DNA from 2 places in the Psychrobacillus sp. FSL K6-1464 genome. Region 1 is predicted to be linked to the other one. Evidence: predicted binding sites of a transcription regulator. Region 1 holds the regulator's gene; the other holds the start of a gene.
The links. The regulator Rex, encoded in region 1, represses fermentation and respiration genes when NADH is low (regulators of the CRP and FNR family bind a similar motif). The targets are predictions, from matches to a motif close to TTGTGAAATATTTCACAA.
Positions count from the first base shown of each region.

Region 2: MKX39_RS07875 (cytochrome c oxidase subunit 2A) is a predicted target of Rex. The motif match lies at 4,865-4,882, and genes of this name have one in related genera.

Region 1 is NZ_JBBOOP010000001.1:3,126,138-3,141,700, reverse strand. It holds gene MKX39_RS15925 (3D domain-containing protein) at 123-881, shown strand; gene MKX39_RS15920 (FecCD family ABC transporter permease) at 937-1,965, opposite strand; gene MKX39_RS15915 (FecCD family ABC transporter permease) at 1,962-2,996, opposite strand; gene MKX39_RS15910 (ABC transporter substrate-binding protein) at 3,110-4,102, shown strand; gene MKX39_RS15905 (hypothetical protein) at 4,128-4,646, opposite strand; gene purU (formyltetrahydrofolate deformylase) at 4,789-5,697, shown strand; gene MKX39_RS15895 (acyltransferase family protein) at 6,197-7,243, opposite strand; gene MKX39_RS15890 (GDSL-type esterase/lipase family protein) at 7,354-7,965, shown strand; gene MKX39_RS15885 (YugN family protein) at 8,027-8,437, shown strand; gene tsaE (tRNA (adenosine(37)-N6)-threonylcarbamoyltransferase complex ATPase subunit type 1 TsaE) at 8,824-9,276, shown strand; gene tsaB (tRNA (adenosine(37)-N6)-threonylcarbamoyltransferase complex dimerization subunit type 1 TsaB) at 9,273-9,959, shown strand; gene rimI (ribosomal protein S18-alanine N-acetyltransferase) at 9,949-10,404, shown strand; gene tsaD (tRNA (adenosine(37)-N6)-threonylcarbamoyltransferase complex transferase subunit TsaD) at 10,401-11,420, shown strand; gene MKX39_RS15860 (ABC-F family ATP-binding cassette domain-containing protein) at 11,983-13,914, opposite strand; gene MKX39_RS15855 (redox-sensing transcriptional repressor Rex) at 14,044-14,685, shown strand; gene MKX39_RS15850 (CPBP family intramembrane glutamic endopeptidase) at 14,759-15,487, opposite strand.
Region 2 is NZ_JBBOOP010000001.1:1,596,171-1,611,733, reverse strand. It holds gene MKX39_RS07890 (sulfurtransferase) at 1-1, opposite strand, end outside; gene MKX39_RS07885 (dynamin family protein) at 14-3,604, opposite strand; gene MKX39_RS07880 (chemotaxis protein CheX) at 4,295-4,747, shown strand; gene MKX39_RS07875 (cytochrome c oxidase subunit 2A) at 4,945-5,067, shown strand; gene MKX39_RS07870 (cytochrome B5) at 5,092-5,568, shown strand; gene MKX39_RS07865 (b(o/a)3-type cytochrome-c oxidase subunit 1) at 5,570-7,237, shown strand; gene MKX39_RS07860 (carboxypeptidase M32) at 7,680-9,179, opposite strand; gene MKX39_RS07855 (ATP-dependent DNA helicase) at 9,197-11,098, opposite strand; gene MKX39_RS07850 (THUMP domain-containing class I SAM-dependent RNA methyltransferase) at 11,155-12,282, opposite strand; gene MKX39_RS07845 (putative bifunctional diguanylate cyclase/phosphodiesterase) at 12,282-14,000, opposite strand; RNA gene rnpB (RNase P RNA component class B) at 14,107-14,490, opposite strand; gene gpsB (cell division regulator GpsB) at 14,635-14,931, opposite strand; gene MKX39_RS07830 (ribonuclease H-like domain-containing protein) at 15,011-15,563, opposite strand, start outside.

The DNA of each region.
Region 1 (15,563 bases):
TTATATGTTTGGGAGGATGGTTTCTTTTTATTTTGTTAGAATGTTTGTTTTTGAAAGTTTTTGGGCAATACTTAATCAAATTTAAAAGTGATTGAAAGATTGCTTGTAAGGAGGATAAAGTATTGAAAGCAAAAACGTTGTTAATGATTTTAGTAGCTACTTTTTCGATGAGCTCAGTAACGTACGCTGCTGATCCATTTCTAGTCGCCACTAGTGATGGAGAAGAATTTGATATATACAATTCAGATAGCGTCGCGGATTTTTCTTTTTTTGATGATGCACTAAATATCGAACTAGCTTATGATTTTCTACTGGAACCTAAGACATATACGGTAGAAAAAGGGGATAATCTATTTAGGATTGCTCTAGAGCATAGTATTTCATTGGAATCTCTGATGGAATGGAATAATATCGAAGGGGAACTAATCTTACCTGGCGATGTATTAACTGTAAGCAACACTGGTATTCCTGAAACTATTAAGAAGGTAGCGGCTGCTTCAACAACTGTAGCTAGAAGTTCCCCACCAACTAATACGGTGGAAGAACCAAAAGTAACCGTATCTTCTTCCAAAGAAGAGCCGGAAAGTTATGGAGCAGAGATGACGGTTACCGCCACGGCTTACACAGCGTATTGCGCAGGGTGCTCAGGGACGACCGCATATGGAATCGATTTGCGAGCTAACCCCAATCAAAAAGTAATAGCAGTAGATCCTCGGGTAATCCCATTAGGTACAAGAGTGTGGGTAGAGGGTTATGGAGAAGCAATAGCTGGTGACACAGGGGGAGCTATTAAAGGCAATAAAATTGATGTTTTTATCCCTTCTCATGATAATGCTATCGCTTGGGGAGTCAAAGAAGTAAAACTTAGAGTTATCAATTAAATCCCAAAAAACAGATCAGCGACTTATGCTGATCTGTTTTTTTAGTAATACATATTTAATTCGCTTTTATAAGTAAGTAGATAAAGTAAGGAGCACCAAGAACGGAGATAACCAATCCGACTGGGAGTTCCATTGGTGCTAATATGACTCGGCCAAGGGTGTCTGCGAGTAAAAGTAACAGTGCTCCTAGCAAAGCAGCTAGGGGTAGTGACTTGGCATGAGAAGCACCTACTAAACGGCGTGCCATATGTGGAGCGATTAGACCGAGAAAAGTAATTCCTCCTCCAACTGATACACAAACCGCCGCAATCGCTACGGAAATGAACAGAAGGAAGCGTCTTTCTTTTTCAATATTGGCCCCGACACCTATTGCAATAGAGTCTCCTAACTTTAATACATCTAAGACTCGAGATTTATAAAGAACAATTGGGATTAGGACAACTAACCAAAGTGCAATCATCCAAACAAATGTCCAATTTGTTCCCCAAATACTACCAGAAAGCCAAACTATCGCTTTCATAAAGTCAATCGGCTCCATTTTCATTTGGAAAATAGTTAGACCTGCTCCAAATGCAGCATTAATCCCGATTCCTACAAGTATTAGCCGTATAGGAGTTACACGACCATTTTTCCAGGAAATTATATAGATGAGGAATGCTGCTATAAATCCTCCGATTAGTGCTGCAAATGGCATGATGAAAATAGAGAGCCAACCAGTTATAAAGACAGTTCCTTGAAAAAAGAACATATAAAGCACGATGGTAAAACCTGCACCAGCATTGATGCCTAGAATACCGGGATCAGCTAGTGGGTTTCCAGAAATTCCTTGCAAAATTGCACCAGATATAGAAATTCCTAAACCTACCAGTAAGGCCATGAATATTCGAGGTAAGCGGAATTCAAATATAGTAAGTTCATTTTGAGGAGTACCATTACCAAACAATGTAGCAATAACATCGGCAATCGGTATTTTCATATATCCTGCATTAATACTTATAAGAATAGCCATAATGATTAAAATAAATGTAGTGATCATAAGAAACTTATATTTGGCTTCATTTTTAGCTAAAGTGTTTGGCATCATAATCCTCTCCCCTCTTTACGTGCTAGGTAGAGAAAGAACGGCACACCGATCAAGGCAGTAATAGCACTAACAGGTGTCTCAAAGGGAGGATTTACACTGCGTCCAACGATATCTGCAGTGATCAATAATATACCGCCTAAAATAGCGGAACATGGAATAATCCACCGATAATCTACTCCAACTAGAAATCTAGTGATATGAGGAATTACCAGACCTACAAAACCAATCATCCCAGCAATGGATACTGCAGCTCCCGTTAATAGAAGTACAGCAATTGTTCCTAACAATTGTACATAACCGGTTCGTTGACCGAGTCCTTTTGCGACATCTTCTCCTAAACTTAGCACAGAGATAGAGCGCGACAAGATTAACGCTAATATAAGTCCGACGATGATAAATGGAATAGCAAATAAAATATGTTGCGGCTGAATACTCGATACGCCGCCAGCATACCAGTAGCTGATATCCTTTGATACATTGAATTTAATACCAATAGCTGTGGATAGGGAACTAAGTAAGGAAGTAATGGCTGAGCCGACTAGCGCTAATTTTACCGGAGTAACTCCACCCTTCGCCATAGCAGAGATTCCAAATACTAAAGCTGCACCGAGCCCCGCTCCAACGAATGAGAACATCATTAAGCCTAAGTAACTTATACCTGGTAACACAGCTAGCGCAATGGCTATTAAAAAAGATGACCCTGAAGTAACCCCCATTATGGATGGGGAAGCCAATGGATTTCTTGTCATCCCTTGCATGATTGCACCAGATACTGCTAAAGCAGCTCCAACAGAAATAGCGGCTATTGCTCGGGGAAGTCGAAGTTCACGAATGATAACATGGGAAGAATTAGTTGGATCAAAGTGAAAAATAGCACTCCATACGTCCTGATAGCTTAAGGTGGAGGATGCCCCAAAATTTATAGATACGACCACACTAAGGGCAAGTAGTATGATGCCAATGATAATGACAGCAGAGCTAGTGTAAGGATTTTTATAATCTAATGTTGTTTTAGTATTCATATGTATCATTATCCCCATTTTAAGAAAAAATAAATATTGACAAATGAAAGAATTTGTATTCTAATTGAAATCGAGAATCATTATCAATGATTCTATTATATCATACCAAAAGGGAGATTAACATGAAAAATATACTAGGTAAAAATAAATGGATACAATTAGTAGGAGCAGGTGCTTTAGCTTTAGCATTAGCGGCTTGTGGGGATGAAGATTCTAAAGAGCAGTCCACAACAGATAAAGCAGAAGAACAAGCAACGGACGCACAGGAAAGCGATACACGTACATTGACAGATGCGATGGGCAATGAAGTAGTAGTGCCTGTTAACCCAGAACGTGTACTAGCTTCATACTTAGAAGATAATTTAGTCGCATTAGGAATAACTCCTGTTGCACAATGGAGTGTAAATGATGGAGCAAGCATACAGGGATATTTACAGGACGATTTAAAAGACGTTCCAATGATTCCTTATGACCTACCATTCGAAGCAGTTCAAGAATACGCACCTGACTTGATCATCATGGATTCAGCAAGCATGGTAGAAGGCGGTAAATACGAACAATACAGTAAAATTGCTCCAACATACGTAATTGGAACAGAAGTCAACAACGATTGGCGCGACGAACTAAAGCGTGTAGGGGAAGTATTCGGTAAAGAAGCAGAAGCTCAAAAAGCACTGGAAGATTATGATGCAAAAGCGGCAGAAGCAAAAGCAACGATAGAAGCCGAGGTAGGAAATCCTTCAGTAGCTGCTGTATGGCTAGTAGGTGGGAAATTCTTCGTAGTAGGAGAAAACTTATCTAGTGGTGCGGTAATGTATGGTGATTTAGGATTGAAGACACCTGCAGTAGTAAAAGAAATTTCAGCAAGTGCAACTGGTAACTGGAGTGAAATATCTTTAGAAAAACTGGTTGAGTTAGATGCAGAGCATTTATTCTTGATTAATAGTGATACAACAAGTGGTTCTACTGCTTTAAGTGAAGCATTATGGAACAGTGTTCCTGCTGTAAAAGCTGGAAATGTATATGAATTTTCCCCAGACGAAAGTTGGTTATACACTGGAACAATTGCTAATGAACAAATTATCGACAATATTTTAAAAAGCATTGTAAAATAGTTTGCCAAGAGAGGCTATCTCCCTGTTATTGGGAGATAGCCTTTAATTGTTTTAGTTCTTCTGCCAATTTAGATCTACGTAACTTTCTGTGTCGCAGAAAGTCCTTCATCTCATCCACAGATTGATAAGACAAGCGAATATAGTAATAATTTATATACTCTGCTAGCGCAAACAAATATAAAAAGAGGGTCCAATAGTAGGCTTTAGAATGATTTATCGATTCATATATCAATAGAACAAAGCCAGCTCCTATAAGAAAAAGATTCACTCGCTTTAGAATCCGAAAAAATTTCAGATGATAATCGGGCAATATAGTGAAATCCCTATGCTTAGCTTGTCTCCATTTTAAATACCAATAATAACTTCCTTGTAATAATAGAAATTCTAGGAATAGAAATGCATATAAAGGGGGAAAAGAAGTTAAGTATGGATTTGCCCATTCATACATACGTAAAAACAGTAGCCATACACCTCCAAACATAATTGTTGCGGTCAATTCACCTGTAAACAATTTAAATAGTGTTTTTGTCAGTTTCTGATGCATGTACACACCCTCTTTGCGTAAAATTCTATGTTTAACATCGATTGTACCCCCCTTTAATCATTTAATTTACTAAAGGGTTGAGAAGACAGATAGAATGTAGCATAATAAGAAAATTAATATTTATATAATGGGAGCTGTTTCTATGTCTATTAACATGAAAGCAAAAAGTAACTTACAACATCAAAACAGTCATTTTGAAAATCGTGGACGATTGCTAGTAAAATGCCCTGATAAACCAGGAATCGTGTCAGTGCTATCAACATTTTTACACACACATAATTCAAATATTATTGAGTCTAGCCAATATTCCAGTGATCCAGTGAACGGTACATTTTTTATACGAATTGCATATCATTGTGAAGGTTTAGTTGGAAAGTGTGCACAAATGGAAAAGGATTTCGAACAAATTGCTGCAGTGCATAATATGGAATATAGTTTTAATTATTTACGTGAGCGTACACGTTCTGCAATTTTTGTTTCTAAGGAACCACACTGTTTAATGGAGCTTTTATGGGAATGGCAAAACGGAGATTTGGATACAGATATAGTTGTAGTCATTAGTAATCATGAAGACGCCCGACCATTTGTCGAGGCTCTAGGCATTCCATATTATTATATACCAGCAAACAAAGAAATTCGAAAACAAGTGGAAGCTGAACAGGTTCGTTTAATGGAGCAGTACAAAGTAGATTTACTCATCCTGGCTCGTTATATGCAAATATTAACACCAGAGTTTGTAGAGCATTTTGAAAATCGGATTATTAATATACATCATTCATTTCTACCAGCGTTTATCGGTGCTGGTCCATATGAGCGGGCATACGAACGCGGAGTAAAGCTGATTGGGGCTACTTCTCATTATGTAACAAACAATTTAGATGAAGGTCCAATTATCGAACAAGATGTGGAGCGAGTAGATCATCGGGATGACGTAGTTCAGTTAAAGAAAATTGGTCGTAATATCGAGCGACGAGTATTAACAAAAGCTGTGAAATGGCATTTAGAAAATCGTGTTATCGTAGAAGGCAATAAGACGATCGTTTTCCACTAAGTCAAAAGTTGGTAATGCTCATATAGGTTGAATGCGCTACTCCTTCTGTATATAATGGATATAGAAACAGAGACTATAAAGACTGGATACGCGAATATCCAGTCAGCAATTACAGACCGCGGAAAGAGCGGTTGGTCCAAGGTCGAAAATAACCGTCAAACCTTTAGCTCAGGGGACGGTTATTTCTTTTTTACAAAGAAAATGATAATGGTCACTACAATGGAAAAGGTTGCTATCAGTACAGCACTAAGCTGGATCAACAAACTCATCATCTGGTATGTTGTCATGGCAACACCTCCTAACGGAAAAGTGACCAGCCGCCTACCCTACTATGTAATTGCCAACTTATTATAACACAAAAAAGAACTAATGTTCTATTTTATTGTTGTGTCGTTATTCGAATCTCTATCTAATGATGTCACAGATGCATGATTTTTCACATAAATTCTCCGACAATAAAAGCCCTACCAGAGCAATTATTTCTCTGGTAGGGCTTCTATTAAATTTGAATGGGTTTCTTTGCTCGAATATCTCCTAATAAGAACCTTCCGTATGGAATCATTTTTTGAATAATAATAGATGCTATGATCGGTATGATTAATCCGAGTGTTGTAAAACCAATAATGCCGTATTGGAAATAGTCGTTCAGGATAATATCAGTGAAAATATGCAAATACATAATAGTAATTGAATGTTTTTCAATTTTTGCCAACCAGTCTAACGAAAGAATAGTAGTAATTCTTTGGAACAGACCAAGAATAACGATTATGAACGCAATGGGTATCACTAAGTCTAGTAGTAAATGTTCATAGCGAAGGAATTTCATACTTAAGTGATAATCAATAACCCCAAGTTTATCAGTAACTATGGCAGTTATTGCCACGATTAGAGCTCCGATAAACCACGTTTTAGTAATGTTCATCCAAATAGATTTAGCATAATAGCCAAGAGAAAAATAGACGATTGCCATTAAGACGACATCCAAGTTCCAAAGCATTGGAATTGTTTGTGAAGCTTTATCTGGAGCTCCACTAATATATTGCATTGCAAAAATACTTTCTAAATGTGCGACGATGTAAAATACGATAAGTAATACTATTTGTTTGAATCGATTTAAATACTTTGTCATCAATGTGAACAATAAATATGTAAAGAACAATGTGGTGACGAACCAGAAAACTCCATAAGCACCACGTGCAAAACGACCCGCAATAACTAATTTCCATAAATCTTGTATGTACCAGGATAAGTCGAAGTTACCTCCTGCAAGCTCCATTCCATATCGAACAGTTGTAATGGCTAATAGGAAAAAGAAATAAGGTACCATCAGCTGTAGAAACCTTTTTTTGATAGAGACTTTTGTATCTTGTTCCTCTTTTAATTCTTTGAAAAATAATCCACTTAATAAGAAAAAGGCCGGCATATGAAACCAATATATATATGTGATAAACGGAAAATCCAATTCACCTGGATAATGTCCGATTACAACTAATATCATTAAGAATCCTTTTGTCACATCGACCCATGTTAATCGCTTGTTAGCCATAAAACTTCCTCCAACACATAATATCTATGTTTGTTTATCCGTTTTTGGGTAATTATAAACGTATAATGTGTTTCAAGTATATTACATATTTTTAAAAGGAGTTTTGTTATATGTTGGAAGTAATTTGTTTTGGTGATAGTATCACTGCCAGAAAAGAAGGGTATCCATCGCCCATACTAACTCATAAAATGTCTTCAAAAATGCCTAATTATAAATTTATCAATGCAGGAGTATCCGGAAATACAACGGAGCAAGCGATGTTTCGTTTTAACAAAGATGTGTTATCTAAGCGTCCAGATGTAGTGACTGTATTATTTGGAGCAAATGATTCGGCAACTGATAAGTTGGTAGATATAGATACGTTTAAGCGTAATATTTCATTGTTTACAAAGCAGATTGGTCCAGAAAAGACTATATTAATAAGCCCAGCTCCCGTTGATGAATCCCTTCAGCGCAACCGAACGAATGAACGTTTAAAACAATATGCTCAGGTCGTTCAAGAGGTGGCAGAAGAGACAAACAGTTATTTTATCGATTTTTTTCAAATTGTATACTCAAAGCCAAACTATAAGGAGTTATTAGTTGGAGAGAAGAATGATGGACTTCATTTTGGGGAAGCTTGCTATGAATTACTTTCTGATGTAATAGTGGAAAAGATAGAGGACATGGAAATTGAGGATGGTTTCTTCAAAAAGTTAGTAGACCGATTAATGAGAGGCTAGTATTTTTCTAGCGATTGTTGGTAATGATAATAGAAAGATTCGAATGAGGAGTGAATTTTTCATGCTACAATTACAAACAGAGTTAGAAGGAAAAGAAATCGGTTTTGGTGATTTAAGAAGTAGAATAGATAGCCTCGGGTATACGATAGGTGGAAATTGGGACTACCATAAAGGCAGTTTTGACAATGTATTATGGCGAAATGAAGGCGAAACCATTTACTTGCGACTTCCATTTGAAGTGGTGGAAGGGGAGTTAGATAATTACGACGCACAGATTAAGTTTCAAACTCCTTATGTGATCAAGCATGTTGTTAATATAGGTTTAGATGATGAGGAGAATTCACTGCTCACTTCTACAGGTTTCAATCAATTCCAACCTCCAGTTGATAAGGATGGTCAAATTGAAAACCAAAATAAATGGACAGCAGCTGGAGAACAAGCAGTTGAGAAAATCGTACGGTTAGTTCAATAAGTGAAAGATCATTTTGCACAAGTTGCGAAATGGTCTTTTTTTTAACAGATGAGAAAGTGTATGTAGCGAGAAATCTGGATTTACTGAACCTTTAAGAAAAAATTATACTACTGATTTTCACTTCCGGCGGCAGCTTTCCGTGGGCTTGGTTTCAGCTCAAGCTATATAGCTGGTGTCGCCGCGTCTAGCCCCTCGAGTCGCTTCAGAATAGCAATAAAGGCAAAGAGCGTCTTTATTGCTATTCTTCCAGCGCTTGTCGGGTCTTACCTAGGCGCTTGCGCTTTTGTTCTTGCTAGAAGCTAACTGAAAGACCCCACACTTACAATATTCGACGTATTTCATTATAATAGAAGCATTAGAGATGTAACTGGAAAGGAAAGCAACCGATGAAATATGAACGAATGATTAATTCGGAGCAAGAAACACAGGCTCTTGCTGAGCAAATGGCAGCTCGCTTACATGCCGGGGATGTCCTGACTCTAGAAGGTGATTTAGGAGCAGGTAAAACGACATTCACTAAAAGTGTGGCAAAAGGTTTGGGTATTAAGCGTAACGTGAACAGTCCCACTTTTACTATTTTAAAACAGTATGAGGGTAGGCTCCCGTTAAACCATTTAGATGTTTACCGACTTGCAAATAGTGACGAGGATCTAGGGTGGGACGAGCTGTTTTACGGGGATGCGGTCAGTATTATTGAGTGGGCCCATTTGATAGAAGAAGACCTACCAGCAGAACGATTAGCGATTCAGATACTACGGCTAGATGAGAATGCTAGAAAATTTACGTTTATGCCCCTGGGCGAACGATATGAACAATTATGTGAGGAGCTTTTTGAATGATTTGGTTAGGAATAGATACATCACATACACCGCTAGCGGTAGCTATTGTAAAGGATGAACAAGTACTTGCTTCGATTCAGTCCTCTATGAAAATTACTCACTCGATTGGAACAATGCCAGCGATTGAAGAATTAATGGAAAAAGCAAATATCAAGCCAAATGAAATAGAGGCAATTGCTGTAGCGAAAGGACCCGGTTCTTATACAGGAGTCCGTATTGGAGTTACGATTGGAAAAACGCTCGCATGGACACTAAAAGTGCCGATATATTCAGTATCGAGCTTACATGTACTTGCCGAGAATGCACCCTATTTCCAAGGAGTAGTGTGTTCTATTATGGATGCACGTCGCGGTAATGTCTTTGCTGGAATCTATACAAACGGTGAAGTAGTAAAAGAAGCGCATATGTCTTTAGTAGATCTACTGACCACGTTAGATAATTTAGAACAGCCAGTTTTGTTTGTTGGGATGGACGTTACAATTCACTGGGAGCATATAAAGGAAGTACTTGGAGATAAGGTGCAACGTGTTAATGCTGCTTTCGATTTACCAAATGCTGCAGTTTTAATAGAGATGGCAAAAAAAAGGGAGCCTGACGAAGTGCATACAGTAGTGCCGGAGTATTTACGTATTACAGAAGCAGAGGCAAACTGGATGAAAGAGCAGAAGCAAAATGGAAACTAATATTACGTATCGCAAAATGACAATAGATGATATAGACCAAGTTCTGTTAATCGAAGAGGAAGCTTTCGATACACCGTGGACAAGAGAAGCCTTTGAGCACGAAATGACGACAAATGAATATTCACACTATCTTGTAGCTGAAACTGAAACGAAAGAGTTAGTTGGATACTGTGGCATGTGGGTAGTGATGGATGAAAGTCATATTACCAATGTGGCGGTATCGGAAAGAATGCGTGGAAACAAAATTGGCGAAGGCTTAATGCGTGAAGCTATCCGTGTTGTAACAGAGCAAAATGTAGTTCTCATGACGTTAGAAGTTAGAGTTTCAAATGATGTAGCGAAGAACTTATATCATAAACTCAATTTTCAAGACGGAGGCATACGGAAAAATTATTATTCAGATACCGGAGAGGATGCACTTGTGATGTGGGTGGAATTTAAATGATGAAAGACCAATATATCTTAGGGATAGAAACGAGCTGTGATGAGACAGCGGCATCGATAGTAAAAAATGGGCAAGAGATTATTTCCAATGTAGTCGCTTCACAAATTGAAAGTCATAAACGATTCGGTGGGGTAGTGCCCGAAATTGCATCCAGACATCATGTGGAGCAAATTACGATTGTCATTGAAGAAGCATTAAAACAAGCAGGCATGTCCCCTCAGGATTTAGATGCAGTTGCAGTAACAGAAGGACCTGGGTTAGTAGGGGCTCTTCTAATAGGTATAAATGCAGCGAAAGCATTTGCTTTTGCGAATGGGCTTCCACTTGTCGGAGTTCATCATATCGCAGGACATATTTATGCAAATGCGTTAGTACAGAAGATGGAATTTCCACTTCTTGCATTAGTTGTTTCTGGAGGGCATACAGAGCTTGTATTGATGAAGGACGATGGTCTGTTCGAACTAATCGGTGAGACTAGAGATGACGCTGCAGGTGAAGCGTACGATAAAGTAGCACGTGTACTGAATCTCCCTTACCCAGGAGGCCCACATATCGATAAACTAGCTAATGAAAGTGACGAAGCACTGCAATTTCCAAGAGCTTGGCTAGAAGAGGGGTCCTATGATTTTAGCTTTAGTGGATTAAAATCAGCAGTTATCAATTATCAGCATAACGCCGAGCAACGAGGGGAAAAAGTAAATCCGAACCATCTGGCGGCGGGCTTCCAGCAAAGTGTAGTGGAAGTGTTAACAACAAAAACAATTCGTGCTGCACGAGAATTTAAAGTTAAACAAGTCATAGCGGCAGGTGGAGTTGCTGCCAATAAAGGACTTCGTACATCACTAGAAGAAGCTTTTATTAAAGAAAATATACCTTTTTATGTTCCTCCCATCAAACTGTGTACCGATAATGCTGCGATGATTGCAGCTGCAGGAAATTCGAAATTTTCAGCGGGTCATAGAGGTAATATGTCGATGAATGGTAGGCCTGGACTAGAATTAGATAGTTGGAACTGAAAAAAACACAAATACCTATAATAGCCCTGAAAAGCGTCGGAGATTTGACAGTAAGGCATCTTTTTCCTTTATCCGACATTCTGAAATAACTCAAGGGGCTAGAGCCTAGACAAATAATTGATGCCCTCTTTTCTTCGACAAGAAAAGAGGGTTTTTTAACACGGAATTTAGTAGTTGTCAATAGAGAACATCCGTACTTATGCACAATTTGTGGATAACATGTGTGTAACTTAAGATAAAACTATATATAGTATGATTGTTATGCACAGCGCTGTGGACAACTAAGTTTTTGAATTGTGGACAATGTGGATAAACCTGTTGATAGATTGATATAACTCGTTTTTCTTTGTGAATAAATATGTGGAGAAAAATTATTGCAAAATAGCACTTGACCAACATATATGTACACCATACGACAGACATTCAATGAAAAATTAATATAAAGGAAGGATTAATACTAAAATTGTAGAATTTTAGTAGTTAGGGAGAAAATACCAAGATTAGAAAGCAAAAAGAAAAGGTAGTGAAGCCAAAACAAAATTGGTTACACTACCTTTTTTCTTTAAGTCGCTATTTCTTCCAGTTGTTCCTGTAATTCCAACCACTCATTGGATAAGTTATCTTGTTTTTCCTTCAATTGATCGAGTTCCATTTGTAATTGTTGAACAGCTTCATGGTCTTGGAAAATCTCCGGTTCACATAGCTTTTCTTCGATTATCGTAATTTCCGCGTCCACCGTCGGCATCTGACTTTCTAATTCCTCTAGCTGACGTCGAAGCTGGCGTTCTTTTTTCTTAGCTTCTTTATCTATAGTGGATGTGTTCACTTTGGTAACTACCGTATTTTCCACGACAGCATTTTCTAAAGCAAGCTCTTCCATTTCTTCTTTTTTCTCTAAGTAGTAGTCGTAGTCTCCAAGGAACAGGGTTGCATTATCACTTGCTAACTCAATCACTTTTGTTGCTATTCGGTTAATGAAATAACGGTCATGGGATACGAATATAATCGTCCCTGGGAAATCAAGTAATGCATTTTCGAGAACCTCTTTACTGTCTAAGTCTAGATGGTTAGTAGGCTCATCGAGTACAAGGGTGTTCGCTTTTAAAAGCATGAGCTTGGCAAGTGCAAGTCTAGCTTTTTCACCACCAGACAGTGTAGATACCGTTTTTTGTACATCATCTCCCGTAAATAAGAATCGACCTAATACGTTACGGATATCTCGCTCATTCATCAATGGCCATTCATCCCACAGTTCTAACAAAGCTGTCTTATTGCCAGTCAGTGCCGCTTGTTCTTGGTCATAATAACCAAATTGGACATTTGTTCCGTATTGAATTTTGCCTCCAGCAGCTTCCAGTTGTTTCATAATGGTTTTTAGTAAAGTCGATTTTCCAACTCCATTTGGTCCAACAAGTGCAATTCGATCCTGTTTGTACACAGAAAAGGATATGTTAGATGAAACTGTATTGTTTGGATAACCGACTGCAATTTCCTCTAGGCGGAGAACGTCATTCCCACTAGGTCGGTCGATAGTAAATCCGAATGAAGCAGATTTTTCATCGCCATCTGGGGAATCCATCCACTCTGTTTTTTCAATAACCTTCCGTCTAGATTGGGCCATTTTAGTCGTAGAGGCACGAGCTAGGTTTTTACTAACAAACTCCTCTAGCTTTGCTTTTTCCTCTTGCTGTTTTTCATATTTCTTACTATCTAATTCATAGTTTTTTGCTTTTTGCGTTAAGTAAGAGCTATAGTTTCCAACAAATCTTGCTACATTATGACGAGATACCTCATACACAATGGTAACTACCTGATCTAAAAAGTAACGATCATGCGATACGATAAGAACAGCACCATTATAATTCTTTAAATAATTTTCTAAAAAGCTTAATGTTTGAATGTCCAAATGATTGGTAGGCTCATCGAGGATGAGTAAGTCTGGCTTACTTAAAAGCATTTTAGCTAATGCTAGTCTCGTTTTTTGACCACCAGATAATGCTTGTACTGGCTTCTCATAATCTTCTGGGAAGAACTGCATGCCATGTAGGATAGATCGAATATCAGATTCGAAGCGATAACCACCAGCTTCATTGAAAGCTAATTGCAATTCATCGTACGTTGCTGCCACTCTTGCATAAGCCTCGGTATCTTCATATACAGAAGGATCAGCCATCTGTGATTCTAAGGAACGAAGCTCTTTTTCTGAGTTAATGAGATGACTAAAAATAGTCTTCATTTCATCCCAAATAGTCAGCTTAGATTCTAGACCTGCATGTTGCTCTAGATAGCCAAGACGAATATTTTTGGGCATAATGATTTCGCCTGAATCGTATGACATTTCACCAGCAATTATTTTAAGTAAAGTAGATTTTCCAGCACCGTTTCTGCCAACAAGGGCGACCCGGTCTCTGTCCTGAACCTCTAGCTTTACGTTTGTTAATATATCTTCACCGTTAAAGGATTTTGTTATTTGATTGACTTGTAAAACGATCACAGTATTCGCACCTCAATTCTAACTTAAGTGTAATAGATAGGGCTTGTTGTTGCAACGCCATAGCTTTACAATGGTAGAAATGTCTAGTAAGATAAAAACGATTTGTTTGACTAAACTAGGAGGATTTTTATGAAACCAGATATACCAAGAATTCCTCAAGCAACTACAAAAAGACTTCCATTATATTATAGATTTTTACAAAGTTTTGATAATGCTGGACATAAAAGAGTTTCTTCACAGGAATTGAGTGAAGCGATGAAGATTGATTCCGCAACAATTAGAAGAGATTTCTCTCATTTTGGTGCTCTCGGGAAAAAGGGTTACGGCTACGAAGTACCAACGTTACTGGAGTTTTTCCGTAAAACACTAGATCAGGATGAGGCAGCGAATGTCGCGCTTATTGGTGTTGGTAGTTTGGGAACTGCTTTCTTGAAGTATAACTTCCAAAAAAATCATAACACTAAGATTGTTGTAGCTTTTGATACAAAGGCACCTGTTGAGGGAACGACTATTAGTGATATACCTGTATATCATTCTAGTGTTATGCTAGAAAAACTAGAGGAATATGGAATTGAGTTAGTTATTTTCACTTTGCCGAGTAGATCAGCACAGCAAGTAGCAGACCAACTAGGGATTTCGTCTATTAAAGGGATACTAAACTTTACACCAATTCGTATTCAAACAACGGATGCGATCCGAGTACACACAATTGATTTATCTGTTGAATTGCAAACTTTGATTTATCTCATAAGAAACGAACATACTGAATAACTAAAGAAGCCTTTGACCACAATGCTAATGGGTCAAAGGCTTTTTATTGATGACTATAAGTTATAGGAGTGTACTATTGAAAGAATATTAACTGCATATTGGAATATTGCTTCAAAAATTGCTGGATTTCATCTCCGTAAAATTGAACGAGTACAACGAATCCATTTAATAGCATATGGGAGATCATAGACGCAATAATCCTTTTCGTCTTGTAATAGATAAAGGAGAATATAAATCCTGATACTGCATATAGTAGTATGTGCGTAAAGTCAAAGTGAATAATTCCAAATACAATCGCACTAACAGAAGCAGCTACAAAGAAATTAGTTTTTGGTAATAATGTTCCGAAGATTATGCGTCTGAATATGAGCTCCTCTAAAATAGGAGCGAAAATAACGATGGAAAAAATAGCTAATGGTACAGCTTGGGCGATTTCGATAAACTGGGTTGTATTCTCTGATCCAGGATCCACACCAAACTTTTGTTCAATGTTAGCTGCATAAGCTTGACCTAAAAGGACTAGGAAAAAACCGATAACTCCCCAACCAACTGTTTGAAGGAGTGGACTAGACTTGCCTTTTAACGGTTTTAAGTAATTATTGTCTTTCTTAATAATGAACAAGGTGATTAATGTGGCGATCCCCATACTAAGAAATACCCACCATCCAGAAGCAATGAGGGCTGCATTTTCTATTTCCATAGTTTCTAATAACTTATAAAGAAGCGGTGCAAACACAGCTCCTGATAACTGCATAATACAATAAACAATTAAAATGTAGATACCGGTTTTTTGTTGTTTCATGAACAGTTTGATTCCTCTCTGTATGTACCTTCTCCTTTTATTGTATAGGAAATAGGAAATAAAAGAAAAAGATACC
Region 2 (15,563 bases), 1.5 Mb from region 1:
TTTAAGCCCTCCTTTATAGTCGCGCATATACTGACTTCCACAAGTGAAGTGTTTGTTCCTGCTCTAATAATTTTCGTTCCGCATCAATTTGCGTAATCGATTCTTGTAGTAACTTTAAACGTAGTGCCTCCGATTCAATATCCGAGTATTGTTCTATCCATTTTCCTAAACGTTCTTTTTCATTCGATAGGTATTGATCTGCCTCCACTTTGGTTTCATCAGATAAAGTATCACGTAATTTTTCTTTTTCATTATTCTCAAAAAAGCTCTTGGAATTTTTAAAATAGGATTTTACATGTTCATATTTAGTAATGCTTTCAAATGGTCCTACAAAATCTAGTAATTCTCTCTCGGTTACTTCATGTGGACTAAATGTAAAACTTGTATTCAAATCTTTTAGTACGCGTATTTCTTCTTTTTCTAATTGCAGGATTTGTTGCTGAATATATTGCAATATACGGAAATTGGAGACCCGCATTTCTTGTTCGATATCAAAACGTATCATTTTAAGAATATCCTTTAAAGCAATGTCCAATGCAATTGTTGCGGATTTATTTGCAAATAATGATGGATTATATGCCTCTTTAAAGAACTCATTGAAACGATAATATACACGTTGTAATACGTAATAGAGTAGTGTATCTAGCTCCTGGTTAGCATCTTTTGCAATCTGTGTGTATTTAGAATTTGTATAGCGTTTACGAATATTTTGTTCTTGATTTCGAAGCTCGACTAGACGTTGGTCTTTTCGGGCCAGATTTACTTCCGTCTGTTCTATTAAGCCAAGTAGTTTCGATTGTTGACGAGTTGCTTCCTCTTCAAGAGCAGATATTGAGATTTGCTTCAGATCCTTTTCAAGAAAATGATGAAAAGATTCTTCAAACTGTTGCATTCCTTCATGCAATGATAATCCATCGAGTTTCTCTTTTAACCCTTGTAAACTAGATACCCCGTAAACTCTTGGGAAACGAATACCAAAACGTTGCAGTTCGTCCTGGACGTATTGTTTTACTAAATTGGCCTCCTCTTCTGAATCTGCCAAATCGATAGCATTAACAACAAAGAACATTTTATCCAACTCGAAGGCATCTTTTACTCTTCCCAGCTGTATTAAAAACTCACGGTCTGCTTTTGAAAATGCATGGTTGAAATAAGTAACAAACAATACAGCATCAGCGTTACGAATATAGTCAAAAGCTACTCCGGTATGTCTCGCATTAATCGAATCTGCTCCAGGTGTATCTACTAATGTCACACCTAGTCTCGTTAATTCACAATCATAATAAAAATCAATAAAATCTACAAAACAGCTTTTCGATTCATCCGCTACAAATTGGCCAAATTCATCTCCAGAAACATGCAGAACATTTCCAAATTGCCCTTTAAATGTTGGATACCCTTTATAAAATGCAGTAACGAATGATTTGTGTACCTCTTCAGCTACCTTCTCTTGCATAACCGTACTAGCTTTTTCAAAAGCTTCCTCTAATGTATGGACAGTTATTCCAAGCTGCTCATAAGCATAACTCACATCTTCTAAAATTTGCCCCTCTGATTTCAACACTACATCAGCAGTATTATGTAAATGATTTTCAGACACAGGATGAATTTTGTTAATAGCTGCAGTTGTAGGGTTTGGTGAAACCGGTAGCACATTTGCCCCCATTAAAGCATTCGAAAAACTAGATTTCCCGGCACTAAATGCACCAAATAACGCGATAGTAAATTGTTGATTTTCCACTCGTAAAGCTTTTCTTTTTATCGTTGCAGCAGCTTCTTCAAAAGCAGGTAATTCTGCTAATACTTCACCAATTCTTTTCGCACGACTCACTACTGCCTCCGCGGAGAGAAGAACTTCTTCGTCCTTTACTTCTTCTTCCTTTGCTACATTTACAATAGGTTGCTCCGTAGTATGCGCTTGTTCTTCATAATCTGTAATAGAACCTTCAAATTGAAGTCGTTCTTGTTCCCAGCTTTTTAATAATTTATCTCTGTCTTTTCTAATTGGCAACGAAGGAGTAGTGACGTTTTTTTCAAATGTTTCTATTCGTGTATCTATTTCTTCCAATGATTGAATAGCTAGTCTCTTTTCATTGAGCTCCGCTGTTTTTGATAGTATTTGGTCCTCATCTTCCAACGGGCTTTCTTCTATATAATGTATATTTTCTTCTTTCCATACATCTGTTTGGTTGATGTAGTAACGATTTACCGCTTCTGTAACTCGATTGGCGAAATTTAGAATCGCATTACCAGTCGTACTTGCACCTTCGTGAAGAGAATTTTCAATCAGACTAGGAGAAATAGCAAACTGAATTTCATCAATCTGATGGATTTTTTCTTCTGTTAATAAGGAAACATCTTTTAACATACGTTTCATTAACAATTTCATATGAGAAGTTATATTGGTAGAAATTATTTTTTCTAACATGCTAATAATTTCGTTAAGTCTTCTTTGTCTTTCTTCTTCAGTTTTCTTTTTACTACCCAAAAATCCAACTTTAAAAGTAGGTTGCTTACTTTCTGCATAAGACTTTAAAGCTTCACGCATTTCAAACGTCATTATAGAAGCATTTTCAAGTATGTTTTTTCGAAGTTCTTCAAATGTTTTTCTCCAAAGCGTAACATCTTGAAGTTTCACTTGCGTTTGAGCTAGTTCCAATTGTTCTTTGATATCCTCTTTATTATTCCAATCTTCTTCACTTAGCTGACTTTCAAAGGCTTCAAAACAAGTAGCTTTTTCATCCTCTAAAAAATGTAAATGCTCATCTTTTAACTTTTCTAGCGTTGTCTGGGCCAGTGTAAGATAGTAATCCTCTTTATTTTCAATAGAACTAGTAACGATTTGTTGAACTTGCGGAAAATCATTATGTATGAAATCTTTATTTTTTAGGCTTGTATAAAATATTCCTTTTGGATCAACCGACCACGATTTAAATGCATCTGTAACAGATTGCTTATAAGCTGCAAATGGTAGTTCTTCTTCTCTGTGCTTATCTACCTGATTTACGATTAAATATACATTCTCATTATAATGAAGTAATTGCTTTGTAAATTGAAAGTTTAACTCAGACTGAACATGATTGTAATCCATCACATAGAAAACAATATCTGCCAAATGAAGGGCAGATTCGGTGGAAACGCGATGTGCATCATCAGTCGAGTCAACTCCAGGAGTATCCATTATAGTAATTCCTTCGGGAAGATTAGACCCAGCATGTCCTATTTCAATTTGAGATACTTTACTTCCGTCTTTTGAATATTTTTTTACTAATTGAATATCATACTCCCCTGAAAATCTAACAGGTGGTTGATCCACAAAGTGAACAAGAGCATAATTTTCTGCTGTATTTTGAACCGTCACAATATTTGCGGAGGTTGGAATCGGGCTAGTTGGCAGTATTTGCTCATCAACTAAGGCATTAATCATACTAGATTTCCCTGCAGAAAAGTGACCTGCAAAAGCGATAGTAAATGTGCCTTTTTCTAATTTTCCTGCAAATAATTTAGACTTACGATAGCGTTCATCATCATTATTCTGTTGGAAAATCGTTGCAAGTAAAGCATTTTGTTCTTTTATCATTTGTAATTCATTTGAGTTCTGCATATAAAAAGTTAATCTCCTTCATAATTCGACAATGTACATCTATCATAGCAAAGTTTTAAAGCCTAAAACAATATTCTTTCACTCTTTTAGTTAATAAGAAAAACCGAGCAAAAAGATGTCCGGTCCTTAAGGGACTGAAACGTAGATATGCCGGCAATTTCCGCTCCGAGTGGTCGCTTTCCGCAGGCTTGGCTTCAGCCTCCTCGTTCGCTATGCTCCTGCGGGGTCTTCAGCTCAAGCTATCCTGCTTGAGTCGCCGCCTTGCGCTCCAATCAAAATAGGGAGTAGTACTCAATCATAAGATTTCGCGTAGCCTCTCGCTTAAATGATAAGAGTGGTCAAAGTTAAAAGGATAAAATCGTACAGTGTTCATCGTAAATTTTTAAATACTTTTCTAATCTTTTAAAAATGACTCTACTTGTTTTCACAAATAAAGTCATTTCGTCTTTGTTTCATATTGTTTTCGCTTTAGGAGCTATAGATTTTAAAATATATGCCGTTACCCCACCATAAACTAAAATAGCTGATCCAATGAAAATAGCTAACATAAAAAATCGCCCTCTCAACTGAATTTGATATTCATTCTCATTGACATAATACCATAGTATATTTTAAATTTCTACAATACCTATTCTTTTTTCCTATATAACATGTTAAAATTGATACATCTATACTAGTCGGAGGGTTAAAATGAGTACTTCTAAACATATTCAAACAATTTTAAATGGAACAATCCAATCCTTGAAATCAGTAATACCTATTTCAATGGATATAAAGTCACCTTCCCTGATGGTTCAACCATTTGTGCAAAAGGAAATGGGCGTACTTATCGGAATCATTGGTGATATTAAAGGGCGTATTATTATTGACTCTGCGGCTGAATCCTTTTCTGCAATTGGAGCTACTATGTTCGGAATGCCATTAGAAGGTGAAATGCTCGAATCATTTACAGGTGAACTCGGGAATATGATAGCAGGTAATTTATGTACCTCCGTTGCTGCAAGTGGAGTTGAAATTGATATTACTCCACCTACTGTTATTGTTGGTACTAGCAGGTTATATGGTTTCCAACATGCTTTTAGACTGCCTGTAGAAATTGAAAATATAGGTGAAATGACCATAATCTTAACGATAGATGAATAGAAAACGGAGCCTCCTTTAAATAGGAAGGTTCTTTTTTTTGCTTAAAATCATTACAGGAAGGTAATAGTGTTCCAAAAATACCAGATTTCACATATATTTCACAGTTAATAACCGTATGTGTGATTTTTATCACATCATCTCACGACTATTATATTTATGATGAGACTATAGAGTTTAGTAGAAGGAGGTGTAAGTAAATGTCGAAAAAGAAAGAAAAAGACTCTGATTTAAAAGGGACACTTTATTCCGTAGGTTTCGTTGGCGCATTTATATTAGTTACTTGGTTCTTGGCATTTTACTTATTCATAGACAGATTTTGAATTTAAATTGGAGGTTTAAGACTTATGCATATTCATAAGTATGAAAAGTGGTGGCTAACATTTGGGATTAGCTCATTGGTATTATTTTTAACTATCGTCGGTTTTAGTGCATTTCATTATGGCTCCCATCCCCCTTCCGGGAAAATTTATATCGACCCTGAGCGAGTTGATGAGATAGCTCCTTTTAATAAACCAGGAGTTCATAAAGTAGAAGGTGAAGAGTGGGATTATGAAGTCGTTCTTGTAGCGTCTGCGTTCTATTATAATCCACCCGAAATAGAAGTACCTATAGGTTCGACCATAAAGTTCATAGCAACTACTAAAGATGTAGTTCATGGATTTCAAGTTGCTGGAACTAATATTAATATGATTCTAGAGCCAGGTTATGTTTCGGAATATGTAACAACAGTAGACAAACCTGGTGAATTTTTAATCTTATGTAATGAATATTGTGGCGTGGGACATACCACAATGACGTCCATGTTAAAGGTGGTAGAGTAAAATGACAACTATTAAAGAAAAAGCACAAGACTTAGTAAGAGTTGATCGACGCGATGGGAAACTGGCACTAGCTCATATATATGTAGCTTTTATCGCTTTATTCATCGGGGGGCTTTGTGGATTATTACAAGTCCTTGTCCGTTCAGGTCAATTTACACTCCCTTGGGGGATTGGCTATTATCAAGTATTAACTATTCATGGGGTTTTATTAGGACTTATCTTAACAACTTATTTTATATTAGGTTTTCAAATTGCTGCAATTAGTAAAACATCCGGTACGTTATCAGACAAACAACGATTAGTCGGGTGGATTGGTTTCTGGGTAATGACTGCAGGTACAGTTGCTGCTTCCATAATGGTATTACTCAATGAAGCTTCTGTATTGTATACTTTTTACGCACCACTTCAAGCACATTGGATTTTCTACGTAGGTATGGCACTAGTTGTAGTTGGGTCATGGATAGTAGCTATTGCACAGATTATGAAATATGTGGAATGGCGTAAAGCAAATCCAGGGCAACCTAGCCCGCTCTTATCATTTATGGTAATTGTCAATTTGGCGATGTGGATTATCTGTTCTTTAGGAGTAGCTGTAGAAGTAGTATTCCAACTAATTCCTTGGTCATTAGGATGGGTGGATAAGGTTGATGTATTGCTTTCTCGTACATTATTCTGGTATTTCGGTCATCCATTAGTGTACTTCTGGTTGTTACCTGCCTATATGGTTTGGTATGTTGTTATTCCTAAGATCATTGGAGGGAAAATATTCTCTGATGCATTAGCAAGGCTTTCCTTTATGTTATTTTTACTCTTCTCCATTCCTGTTGGTTTCCATCACCAATTGACAGAACCCGGGATTGATTCGTTCTGGAAGTTCTTACAAGTAGTATTAACAATGATGGTTGTTATCCCTTCATTGTTAACCGCTTTCTCTATGTTCGCTACTTTTGAGTTACGAGGAAGACAACTGGGTGGTCGTGGATTATTCGGTTGGTTCAAAAAACTACCATGGAATGATGCTAGGTTTACAGTTCCATTTATCGGTATGGCTGCATTTATCCCTGCTGGTGCTGGCGGTATTATTAATGCTTCTCATCAGATGAATGCATTAATACACAACACTATTTGGGTAACTGGACATTTCCATTTAACACTGGCAACGACAGTTGTACTGACTTTCTTTGGAGCCGCTTATTGGTTAATACCTCATCTTACGGGTAGAGTATTGACGAAACAAATGAACAAGTTGGCAATTATTCAGGCTATTGTTTGGGCATTTGGAATGTCGATCATGTCAGGTGCAATGCATGTTGTAGGATTAATGGGTGCGCCTCGTCGTTCGGATTTCTCCACTTATGGTGGTGCACAACAAGCAACTGAATGGATACCTTATCAAATAGCACAAGCAGTTGGAGGAACAATTCTTTTCATCGGGATCATATTAGTACTTTATATTGTTGCAAATTTATTATGGTTTGCTCCTAAGGGTGAAACAGAATTCCCTGTTGGTGAAGTTTCAGAGAACGCGGAAAAGACACCAATGTGGTTGGAAAATTGGAAGATTTGGTTAACAATTTGTATTGCATTAATCCTATTTGCTTACACTGTTCCAGTCTTTGAGATGATTCAAAATGCTCCTCCAGGTTCAAAAGGTTATAAATTCTGGTAACAATAAAATATTAAAAAATGGTTAGTCGAGACTTATGTCCAGGCTAACCATTTTTCTATAGTCCAATAGGAACAGAGAAGCACCCGTTCAATTAAAATCAATAAAAATAATAAATACCAAAAACAATTCCCTTTATAAGAAAAACTGGGTAAAAAACGCCCAGTCTTCTAATAACAGGAACGTAGATATGCCGTTGATATCGGCTCTGGGCGACGCTTTCCATGGGCATGGCTTCAGCTGCTCACCCCGCGGTGGCCAACAGGATGTTGGTCACGAAAGCGTTGCCACACGATGTGGCGCTCATAGCATTTGAACCCCACCTGAAACGGAAATCAGTAATTCTTAAAAGTTCTGTAAACCCAGTGTTTATACTGCATATTATATACTTTCTTAATCTTTTAAAAAGACCCAAGCAACATTCGTCGCTTGGGTCACCTTTTATTTAAAGTTTATAGATTTTTGTATACTTTTCTTCTAAATAATCAGCAAGGTATTTACCGTTAAGACCTTCACCTGTTGCTGCCTTCAGAATATCTAAAGGTTTTTTAAGAGCACCATACTGATGCACGTTTTGTGTAAGCCATTCCTTGATAGGTGCTAAATTGCCTTGTTCTAACAAACTATCAAACTGTGGAATATCCTTTAGCATCGCCGCTTTGAATTGAGATGCATATATATAACCAAGAGCATAGGACGGGAAGTAACCGAAACTAGCCCCAGCCCAATGGACATCCTGCAAAATTCCTTCTGCGTTAGTAGATGGACTAACACCCAAATATTCTTCGTACTTAGAATTCCAAATTTCAGGGAGATCTTCTACTTTTAAATCACCGTTAAACAATCCTTTTTCAATCTCATAGCGAATCATAATATGAAGAGCATATGTCAGCTCATCCGCCTCGATCCGGATTAAAGAAGGTTTTACTTCATTGATAGCTCGAAGAAAGTCTTCCACAGGAACTTCCCCAAATTGTTCAGGTGAATAGCTTTGTAGCTTTTCATAATTTTGTTCCCAGAACTTTGGATTACGTCCTACAAAATTCTCATAAAACAGTGATTGAGATTCATGAATACCCATGGAAGCCCCACCCGCTAAAGGTGTACCTGTTAACTCTTCTGCAACATTCTGCTCGTATATCGCGTGACCACATTCATGAATAGTACCAAATATTGCCGAACGGAAATCGAACTCATCATACTTAGTCGTGATGCGCACGTCACCTCTATTTAAACCAGTAGCAAATGGATGCACTGTTTCATCTAATCTTCCAGCATCAAAATCATATCCAAGCTGTTTTAGTATATCTAAACTAAAGGACTGTTGTTTTTGTTTATCAAAAGATTGGAACAAGAAATCTGTTTTTGGCTGGTTTGGAGATTCTGAAATGCGTTTTAATAACGACACAATTTTTTCTCTTAGTTCATTAAAAACTTGATCTAAAATTTCAGTCGTCATGCCAGGCTCATACTGGTCCAACAATACATTATAAGGATTGTTATCTGTAACTCCCCAATACTCTACAAAGTTCTTTAGCGTAGCAACCATTTCAGTTAAATATGGTTGGAACATAGACCAATCATTGTTGTTTTTTGCTTCTTCCCAAACAGATTCTGATTTAGATTGAAGAATAACAAATTTCTTGTATTCATCTGCTGGAATTTTCTTGCTGAGATTGTATTCCTTTTTTACTTCTTCAAACACACGTTTACTTACTTCGTTTACAGAATCCAGCTCAAGTTCCATCTGGTCTAGTAATTCTTTAAGATCGTCTGAAGTCGATAAATTAAATACATCCGTTGCAAGTACTCCTACAACTTCAGATCTCTGATCAATACCTTTTTTCGGAGCACCAGTACGCATATCCCAATAAAGCACCCCTAATGCTTCTTGATAAGCACCAATTTTCTTCACATAATCTAAAAAATTTTGTTCTACAGACATTTCTATTCCCCCTTGATTCATTTCGAAATTGGTGTAGGTAATACCCCTGTAAATCTACTTTCTTGTAATGCTTCTTCTTCATTTAACAATAAATGAATTTCCCCGTAATCACTAGATGTACGGATCAAACGCCCAATACCTTGTTGTAATCTTAAAAGCATAAATGGCAATTCTACTTCCTCAAATGGATTGTTAGAGAAAGAACGTTTTGCATCAAATAGTGGATCTACAGGTGGAAATGGTAGATCGTAAATAATAACTCTGGTTAAGGCTTCTAAAGGTAAATCTAACCCTTCCCAAAGATGATAGGAACATAAAGTGGAGTATTCTCCATTTTGGAATTCTTTTACAATGGTTGAAAGCTCCCGATCTCCTTCAAAGACGATATCGCTTCTATCACCTATAGTAGCTCGGAAAGAAGCCATTGCTGCTTTGGATTTAAACAAAATAAGGGTTTGCATTGGGTTATTTAATAGTTTCTCCACATGATAAGGCTTCTCTTGCTGTTCCATTTCCTCCGTGTATATCTTCATCACTTCGTCATAATCAAATGGAGATGCCACAGAGAACGATTGGAATTTTTCGATTCCTAAAGAATCTGCAATATACGTAAAGTCTTTTTCAATAGATAAAGTAGCGGAAGAAAAGACAATAGGAATTTTAGAAGTAAATAGCTTCTCATTTAAAATGTCCGTAACTAATCTTGGCATGATGATTAACGTTTCATAACCATCAATGATCTCTAACCATTCAATTCCGTCCCCTTTTTCGGTGAATAAACGAAGAGAGAATGTGTATTGCTCTAAAAATTCTTCTACCATACGTAGCTCGTATTCAGGAATCGTATATAACTCTGACTCGAAAACAAATTCCTCTAACAAGCTGTCGGTTACCCGAATGGCTTGTTTACATAATTCCATTAACTCTACAGATTTATCAACCTTCATGCGATCGGTTTCTTCCATATTACTACCAATACGTAACAAACCAAATATCTTATCGTGTAATTCTTGGAGAACTTCCATTAAGTTCAATGTTTTTTCTCGCACACCGTCAACCATTACTTTTTCCAGTAATCGAATAAGTGTTTCACTTTGAATTTCGTACGTTAAAGCTTTTTGAGCAGCGAATTCAAGTAAATGCCCTTCATCTAATACGGCCATTGATACCTCGGGTAATAATGGCATTTGACCTTCACGTATACGAGATTCTTTTGTCCAAATATGCTCCATTAAAAATTCATGTGAGCAAATGATTAAGTCTGTAGACTCACGATAATGCTGGCGATGAATTGTTTGTCCACAACGATTTCGCAAATCACAAACCATACATTGCTGAGTTGGATGATAATTAACTTTCTGCCAATCCTCATCGCTTACTCCAGCAAACTGACTGCGCTCTCCATATGGATAAATTTTTTGCATAGATGAATGTGCATATACAAAGTCTGGAACTTGATCTTCAATTTCTTCTAAGAAATATTCATTATCATCATCTTTTTGTGCTTCTTCTAATCGCTTCAAACATAAATATTGATCACGTGATTTTGCTAATCGCACATCAATTTTTATATCTAAATAGTTTTGAAGTTTAAAAATATCTCCAGCTTCTTTTACAAGTTGTTCAATTAGTGTTTCATCTGCGCATGCGATTAAAGCCGGTTTTCCAGAATAACGAGCATACGCAATAGCCGGAAGCAAATAAGCAATGGTTTTACCAGTACCTACTCCCGCTTCAGCAAATAGCACATTTCTTTCTTTTAACGTCTTTTCAATTTGATATGCCATGAAAATCTGTTCGTCGCGACACTCAAAACCTTTTTCGGGTAATTCATCATATAATACATCACCCATCCAGTCTCCTAATGATTCGAAGAAAGAACGGTCTTTTGAAAGTTGGAATGGTAAAGCTTGCTTCATCTAAAAACTCCCTTAAATAATAATATAACAGCAAGGGGAACTAGTCCCCCTTACTGTTATGAACGTTTACCCCAGAACTGATAGTAGTCCGTTCGAATAAATCCATTAAATAATTTACGCTTCTTAGTTGCACGTCTACCGTATACATTCTCAAAGTTTTCCATAGACGATAACATATAGACAGACCAGGAAGGATATTGGCTCATTAAATACCCTAGTTCACCAATAACCTGCTCGATTTCTTCCACTTCACCAATACGTTCTCCGTAAGGTGGGTTACTAACTATTACTCCATCTGTCAAAGATGTAGTAAAATCCTTTGCATGCATTTGTTTGAATGTGATTATGTCACCAAATCCAGATTCAAATGCGTTTTGTTCCGCAATTTGAATCATTTTAGGATCAAGGTCTGAACCGAAAATTTGAAGTTCTTGATCATAATTGGCCAATGATTCTGCCTCATTACGTACTTCTTCCCAAACTGTTTTTGGCATCCATGGCCATGCTTCACTATGAAAATCGCGATTAAACCCTGGTGCAATATTTTGTCCAATCATTGCTGCTTCAATCGGAATAGTACCGGATCCACAAAAAGGATCTACAAATGGTCGGTTCGGATTCCATTTAGAAATTTTCACTAAAGCTGCGGCAAGTGTTTCCTTTAGTGGTGCTTCCCCTTGTCCATGGCGGTAACCACGTTTATGAAGACCTGCACCACTTGTATCTATTGTAATGGTAGCTATATCTTTTAATATACTTATTTCCAGTTTGAATGTTGCTCCAGATTCATCTAAAAAACCAGTTCTTTTATGTGCTAATTTTAAGCGTTCCACTACTGCTTTTTTTACTATTGCTTGACAGTCTGGTACACTGAATAATGTTGATTTGACTGATTTTCCTTGAACCGGAAATGCTGCATCGACAGGTAAATACTTTTCCCATTGTACAGCTTTTGTGCCTTCAAACAGTTGATCAAAGGTTTTTACCGGAAACTGAGCAGCTACTATTTTAACTCTGTCTGCAACACGTAACCAAATATTTGCACGCGCAATTGCACGCTCGTCCCCTTCAAAATAAACCTTGCCATTTTCCGTTGTTGTTTCATATCCTAATGCTTTTACTTCATCTGCAACGATTGATTCTAATCCCATAGCTGACGTTGCTACTAATTTAAATGTTGTCATTATATATTCCTTTCCTGTCTATAAATTTCCCATAACTCGATAAAATCCATAAGCTCCTTTGCTGCTAATGGTTTACTATAATAATATCCTTGAATGATATCGCAGCCCATTTGCTGTAAAAGCTTTACTTGACCTATCGTTTCTACTCCCTCTGCTACAACTTTTATATGCAGCCGATGAGCCATTAATATGATTGTCTCTACAATAGCTTGCTTATCTTGTAAGTTAGTAATTTGTTGAATAAAACTTTTATCTATTTTCAAATAATTTAGTGGGAATCTATTCAAATAACTTAGAGATGAGTATCCAGTTCCAAAATCATCAATTGAAATTTTAAAACCCATTGCTTTTAGTTTAACAAGTTTATTTACTATATCGTCTGAATCCTTCATCACTGTACGTTCTGTAAGCTCTAATTCCAATAGGTGCGGACTACAATTATATTGCATAAGTATAGAATTTATACGTTCTATAAAATCATCCTGTTGAAAATGGACAGATGCGATATTAATGGACACCGGTAATATATGTATCTTCCCTTGAGATCTTGACTCCAGTATATCCAAACAAACTTTTTCTAATATTACCTCACTTAAAGGAATAATTAGACCAGTATCCTCCGCAATTGGTATAAATTCAGCGGGTGAGACAAAACCTAACTTAACATTGTTCCATCTTACTAAAGCTTCTACCCCAATTATATCTTGTTTAGCTAAACCGATTTTTGGTTGATAGTGAATGAAAAATTCTTTATTTTGAATAGCTTTTCTAAGCTCTGCTTCTAGTACAATTAGTCGTTTAGAGTCTTTCTTTAAATCATCAAAATAAAAAGCATATTGGTTTCTACCATTTTGTTTTGCAAAATACATTGCCTTGTCTGCTTTATTTATCAATTTCTCAATATCTTTACCATCTTGCGGAAAAATACTAATTCCTATACTTGCAGTGACATATACTTCTGTATCATTTATGAGAAATGGTTTGTTAAAGAGCTTTGTAATATCCTTAGCCAAGTTTGCAGCTTCTTTTTGATATTCTATGTTGGATCTAGAAAAGACAAATTCGTCTGCACCATAACGAGCAAAAATATCGGAAGAACCAGCTATCGAGTTTATTCTGTTAGTAACCTCTATTAATATTTGGTCACCTACTTCATTCCCCAAGGTGTCGTTTATCTGCTTAAACCGATCTAAATCAATAAATAATATAGCATGACTATGTATCGAATTATTTACTTTCTCAAATAATAATTCATTAAAAGCATTTCGATTCAGAATATTGGTTAATAAATCGGATTGAGTTAGTTCTTCAAGTTCTTTTTCCGTCTCTTTTTCTATAGAGATATCGGAAAAAACCCCGTAATAATTGGTGAGCTGCCCTACTTTATCAAATACGCTATAAATAGAAAGAATTTCTGGATATATTTCTCCATTTTTTCGTCTATTCCAAATCTCGCCCCTCCATGATCCATTGGAGCGAATTTTAGACCACATTACTTTATAAAAATCGGCATCCTGTTTCCCGGATTGTAATATGTTTGGATATTTCCCGAGTATTTCAGATGACCGATAACCTGTAAGTGTCTCAAAAGCATTATTTACCATAGTAATTTGCATTTTTTCATTTGTAATCATAATACCTTCAGTTGTTGACTGAAGAATTTGTTCCAATAATTCAATTGAAAAGCTCTGTAAACGTTCGGGTGGTTGTTTTTTCATAATCTTTTACCTCCCCTATTACGTAATTCAGTAAAATTATTCATATAATAGAAAAGCTCTCCGTTAATGGAGAGCTTCTTAGTTATTAAATATAGCCACTCATACACTCAATAAGCCATGTTTTGTTTCCACGGTACTCAAACGGTGCATTACCTCGTACGTATGTGGACGGCAATCATCTATCTACAGATGAAATCTGTTTTTCTATCCGTTCAATTCCTTCAAGAAAATGCCCCTACCATAATTTGGGTTTCTCACTCGTGGGGTTTACCTCGTTCCACCTGTATAGTTTCCTATACAGCTCCGTCACTGTGGCACTTTCAGAGATTGTCAGCCATATCCTAAGACTTAGGCCTTCATCCCGCCGTTAGCTATTAATAGCTACCTTAGTTTATTTTTTCACTAAGCACGAACACTACATTCATCGCAGAATTGTGTGAGCATGGACTTTCCTCTACAATGTCTAGCATTGCAGCGATTGCCCGAATATATAAGTGGTATTTCCATTATATACGAATCTCCAAAGTTTTTCAATATAAGATTATGCCAAATTGTCTTTAGCATCTTTTTTTGTAAGTCATGTCCGATTAGTCTACAAGTAGAGCTGTGATATCTATAGGAGACTTAGTAATAATTATTCGTACAATTTACTACCAAAAACATGTTTTTCTAGATGTGAAAGACGCTTTAAAATATCAAAGTTAGTTGCCCCAGTTTGCGGTGCAACAGCTTGTGTTCTCTTTGGCATTTCCTCTAGTTGTTCTTTTAGTTTATTATTTTCTAATTGGAGTTGTGCAATTCTTTTTTCATAAGCCTCGTAATCTTGAATAACATCGTCTAAAAAAACATCTACTTCTTCTTGGTTATAACCTCTTAAACCCGTTTTAAATTCTTTTTCTAATATATCAGATGCCTTTAGTTTAAATTCCATATGGTATCTTCCTTCCATCAACAATTCGCTACTCATATTATAGCATATCGGTGTCGAATAATGGAGTTTTTTCAGCCGTTTATATGCGTTTTTTGTTATGTTCTGCGCTTTCCCGGGAAATATTTAACTTCCGAATTATTCTCATTTCTCTCTTAGTAAGTTCCTTTTTCAAGCGAGACTGTACGTCTTTATTAAGTTTTGCTTCAAATTCTATGCACTGCTGCGTCATTTCTAAAGCTTTTGGGAAATCTTTTACTTGATGTTCGAATAGCTTTGCCAGCTCAATATAAACCTCTATACGATATTTCCCAGAAATCTCTTTCAATGCTTGTTCAAACGCTTTCAAACTGTCCTCGTAAGAACGAGCTCGTTTTAAATGGAGACCTACGAAATAGTAAGCGATACTAGTCTCTTCTGCAGAAAAATTATTTACGACAAAAGTAAACCAATCCATACTTGTATTCATCGTTTTTAAATCTCTAAACCATTTAGCGATATTAGTATAAGTTGTGGCTGTTTCCACTACATCTTTTTCTTGAAGTAATTCTACGGAGAGAATATAAAGCGTTACAAGCGATAAAATATCCCATTCATTATGCTTTAATACCTTCATCAAATTGATAGGATTACCA